Regions from separate parts of the Janibacter sp. DB-40 genome, predicted to be linked through region 1. Evidence: riboswitches for the same ligand, from Rfam matches in the RefSeq annotation. Region 1 holds a riboswitch; the other holds the start of a gene.
What was found. A riboswitch is a leader RNA that binds a small molecule or an ion and turns the genes downstream of it on or off. The one in region 1 is predicted to bind cyclic di-AMP.
Positions count from the first base shown of each region.

Region 2: another riboswitch for cyclic di-AMP. It lies ahead of PVE36_RS15200 (NlpC/P60 family protein); the one in region 1 lies ahead of PVE36_RS02020 (C40 family peptidase).

Region 1 covers NZ_CP120360.1:415,950-418,145, forward strand. The annotation lists gene PVE36_RS02010 (MFS transporter) at 1-252, shown strand, start outside; gene PVE36_RS02015 (metal-dependent transcriptional regulator) at 252-974, shown strand; cyclic di-AMP (ydaO/yuaA leader) riboswitch at 1,107-1,280, shown strand; gene PVE36_RS02020 (C40 family peptidase) at 1,282-2,166, shown strand.
Region 2 covers NZ_CP120360.1:3,158,216-3,160,411, forward strand. The annotation lists gene PVE36_RS15185 (TIGR00366 family protein) at 1-26, opposite strand, end outside; gene PVE36_RS16270 (GNAT family N-acetyltransferase) at 88-1,041, opposite strand; cyclic di-AMP (ydaO/yuaA leader) riboswitch at 1,271-1,440, shown strand; gene PVE36_RS15200 (NlpC/P60 family protein) at 1,438-2,196, shown strand, end outside.

The DNA.
Region 1 (2,196 bases):
GACGCCGCCCCGCGGCAGGACCGGGCCCAGTTCCTCGGGGCGTGGCGGCTCATGGGGGAGGCCGGGAACGCGAGCGGGTCGCTCGGGCTGAGCGCCGTCACCGCGCTGGTCTCGCTGCCCGCCGCGGCCGTCTCGCTCGGGGTCGTCGGTCTCGCCGGTCTGGGGTGGGCGAGGGTGTTCGTCTCCCGGGCCGATCGGGAGCGGGTGGGCGGCCCCGCGGACGGGCCCGGACGCTGGACGGACAAGGCATGATGGAGCCTGTGAAGGATCTCATCGACACCACGGAGATGTACCTCCGCACGATCTTCGAGCTCGAGGAGGAGGGCATCCCCCCGATGCGTGCCCGCATCGCGGAGCGTCTGGGCCACTCGGGGCCGACCGTCTCGCAGACGATCGCCCGGATGGAGCGGGACGGCCTCGTCAGCCTGGGGGCCAACCGCCAGCTCGTGCTCTCCGCCGAGGGCCAGCAGCTGGCGACGCGCGTGATGCGCAAGCACCGCCTCGCCGAGCGCCTGCTCGTCGACGTCATCGGCCTGGAGTGGGAGCACGTCCACGAGGAGGCCTGCCGGTGGGAGCACGTGATGAGCGAGCGGGTGGAGCGCAAGATCCTCGGGATCCTGCCCGACCACCGCGAGTCGCCCTACGGGACCCCGATCCCGGGTCTGGACGAGCTGCTCAGCGGTGAGGACGAGGTCGACGACTACCTGGAGGGCATGACGAGCCTGAGCGTGGCCGTGGAGTCGGGCCCCGTGGGGGACGTCCGGGTACGCCGCATCGGCGAGCCGGCCCAGGTCGACACCGACGCCCTGACCCTGCTCACCGAGGCGCAGTTGCGTCCCGGGGTGGTCGTCCAGGTCTCGCTCGACGACGAGGACCGGATCCTCGTCCAGCGCGACGGCGCGGACGTCGCCGATGCAGTGGCCCTGCCCCGCGAGGTCGCCGACCACGTCTTCGTCGAGGCCGTCGCGCGGTGACTCCTGACCGCGTCCGGTACCTTCCGTGACCGTGGCGTGACATCCCCGTGATCTCCATGTACGGTCGGGGCGTCCGCCTCCCCTGGGCGGATCCGTCGAGCGGCGCCGAGTCCTGCCACCGCGACTGACGGGCTTTGACGAACACCGCTTGGCAGGAGCGGGGGACCCACATCGGGGCATCGCAGATGCCCCTCGGGGTGAAGTCCCGCGGAGACGGGTCACCACGGTGACCTGCCGCCACGGGACCGGGCCGCACCTCTGGCCCGAACCCGACAGCTGACCTCGTAGGCGGGAGAGGTAGACAACTGTGTCCCACAACGTCGGGCGCCACCGCGCCCCCGGTCGCTACAACCCGGCCACCGAGCTCGGCCAGATCATCACCGAGGCCGGCACGCCACTGGCCAAGGGATCGGCCGTCATCGCCGCATCCGGTGGCCTCGTGGCCGCGATCGCCATCCCCGCGCAGGCGAGCCCCGTCGACACCGTGCCCGCGCCGCAGGCCGTCAGCGCCGTGCAGGCCAACGCCTCCGACCGGGCCGTCACGGCGCTCGAGCAGACCGCGGCCGTGACCGCTCCCGCGGCGAAGGCCTCCGAGAAGGCCACCGAGTCCTTCGGCAAGGTCGCCGTCGAGCCCGTCGCCAAGCCCACTGGCCCCACCGAGGCGGAGCTGCGCGAGCGCGCCGAGCGCGAGGCCGCGGAGCGTGAGCAGGAGGCCGCTGCCGAGCAGGCCGCCCAGGAGCAGGAGGCCCAGGAGCAGGCCGAGGAGCGCCAGGAGTCGGCCCCGAGCCGCTCGCAGGAGCGTCAGGCCCCCTCGCAGGGTTCGTCCGAGCCGAGCGCCCCGGCCCCCGCCCCGGCGCCGTCCTCCGGTGGCGTCATCGGCATCGCCAAGCAGTACATCGGCACGCCCTACGTCTACGGCGGCACCACCCCCTCCGGCTTCGACTGCTCCGGCTTCACCCAGTACGTCTTCGCCAAGGCGGGCATCTCCCTCCCGCGCACGACCGAGGCGCAGCGCCAGATGGCCACCCCGGTGTCCGACCCGCAGCCGGGCGACCTCGTCTTCTTCGGCGCGCCCGCGTACCACATGGGCATCTACGTCGGTGACGGGATGATGATCGACTCCCCGCGCAGCGGCAAGTCCGTCAGCATCCGACCGGTCTTCAGCGGCGTCTCCGGCTACGGCCGCGTCTGATCGACCTCAGCGAAGGGGGCGAAGGGAAGA
Region 2 (2,196 bases), 610 kb from region 1:
AGCGGCCGGGAGACGACCTTGAGCATGACGGGGCTCCTGTGTCTGGTGTGGCGTGGACCACCACAGGCTAGGACAGGCGATCCTGCGTCAGGGGCCGGGCGCGACCAGCAGCCGCAGCAGGGGCGCGGCGTCGGCGGGCAGGTCGGCGGCGGGGTCGAGCCAGCGCACCTCCTCGATCTCGGCCGCCGGCACCACCTCCGGCCGGGAGCGCCCCGTCAGGTGCGGGTGGCTGAAGACGCTGGCGATGAGCGGGCGGCCCGCCTCGTTGGCGGCCGCGGTGCGGTGCACCGCGACGAGGTCGAGCAGCTCCGGCTCGAGCACCAGCCCCAGCTCCTCCTCGACCTCGCGCACCGCACACCGCTCCGGCGCCTCGCCCGGCTCCGGCTTGCCGCCCGGGTGCATGAAGGAGGTCGTCCCCTTCTTGCGGACGGTCAGCACGTGCCCGTCCGCGTCCTCGAGCACGACGGCGCTGACGACGATCGCGTCACCGACGTCGCGCGGGCGGTCCGACGCCAGGGCGGCGTAGGCGAGGGAGTCAGTCCATTCCCCCTTGCTCCACCAGTCCTGCCGCCCCCGGGTCTCCAGACGCATCCCGAGGCGCTCGCACAGGGCCGCCGAAGCAGTGTTGCGCGCGTCCATCTGCGCGCTGATGCGGTGCATCCCGTAGTGGGCGAAGCCGGCTTCGAGGACCGCGGCCGCCGCCTCCGTCGCGAAGCCGCGCCCCGCGACGTCCGGGTGGAAGGTCCAGCCGATCTCCCCCTTCGCCCCGGTCTCGTCGGTGGCCCACAGGGCGACGTCGCCGATGACCCGGCCCTCGTGCTCGACGACGAGGGCGAGGGCGCGCGTCGGCGTCTCGATACCGGTGCGCGCGAGGCGCTTGGCGAGGTCCTCGCGACCCGACTCCCGCGACCACGGGTGGGTCAGGAGATAGCGCGCGACGTCTGGGATCGAGTAGTAGGCCAGCAGGGCGTCGAGGTCCGACTCGGCATGAGGACGCAGGATCAGTCGCTCGGTGCGGATCGGCAGGAAGGGGGTGGGCACGGCGTTCAGGATGCCCGCCGGAGGGGCGGTCGGTCACGTCCGCATCCGGGCGTTCCGCCCACCGCCGCTCGGCCCGAGTCCCCCGGCATAGCGCATCCGGAGCGAACCTGACCGTTACCTGAGTGCGGCGTTCAGATTTCTTGACCCCACCGTGACCATTTCGTGTCCTGATGGGCTAGTCTCAACTTCGCCACCGCATCCAGCGGAGGCGCGGTGTGGTCGCCGAGCCCTGCCACCCACACCGGCACTGCACAAACAGGAAGTGGCAGGAACGGGGGACCCAGGACCTCTGGCCGACAGGCCTCGGGGTGAAGTCTCCGGCCCGGACACCCGGGCCACGGACGGGATGTCTCCATCCCAACCCGACAGCTAACCCCGTAGGCGCAGGAGAGCACGATGACCCAGTTCTATGCCGGTCGCCACCGCGCGCCGCAGCAGCCCACCGTCCGCAAGACCGGCCTGAGCATCGCCGCCGCCGCAGCGCTCAGCCTCACGGCCCCCGCCCTGCTCACCACCGGCAGCGCCTCCGCGGCGCCGGCCACCGTGAGCGCGCCGTCGGTCAAGAGCACGCCGAGCACCTTCTCCGACATCGTCGGCTACGGCGACCGCGGCTCCGTGGTGCGCGCGATCCAGCGCGTCGTCGGCACCAGCGTCGACGGCATCTTCGGCCCCGCGACGCTCGCCGCCGTCAAGGACTACCAGGCCGACAACGGCCTGGCCGTCGACGGCGTCGTCGGCCCGCGCACCGGCTCCGAGATGGGCCTGGGCGGCTCGACCTCCAGCACCTCGACCCGCGTCGCGAGCAGCACCTCGAACTTCACCGGCGTCGTCCGCTACGGCGACCGCGGCTCGCTCGTGCGCGAGGTCCAGCGCGCCGTCGGCACCAGCGTCGACGGCGTCTTCGGCCCCGCGACGCTCTCGGCCGTCAAGCGCTTCCAGGCCGACAACGGCCTGGCCGTCGACGGCGTCGTCGGCCCGCGCACCGGCTCGGCCATGGGCCTGCAGGGGTCGACGTCCTCCTCGCCCACCCGCGCCTCGCGCACGGCCACCCGCACCGCGATCTCCAGCAACAGCTCGGTCCTCGGCACCGCGGCGAGCCTCGTCGGCACCCCGTACCGCTACGGCGGCACGACCCCCTCCGGCTTCGACTGCTCC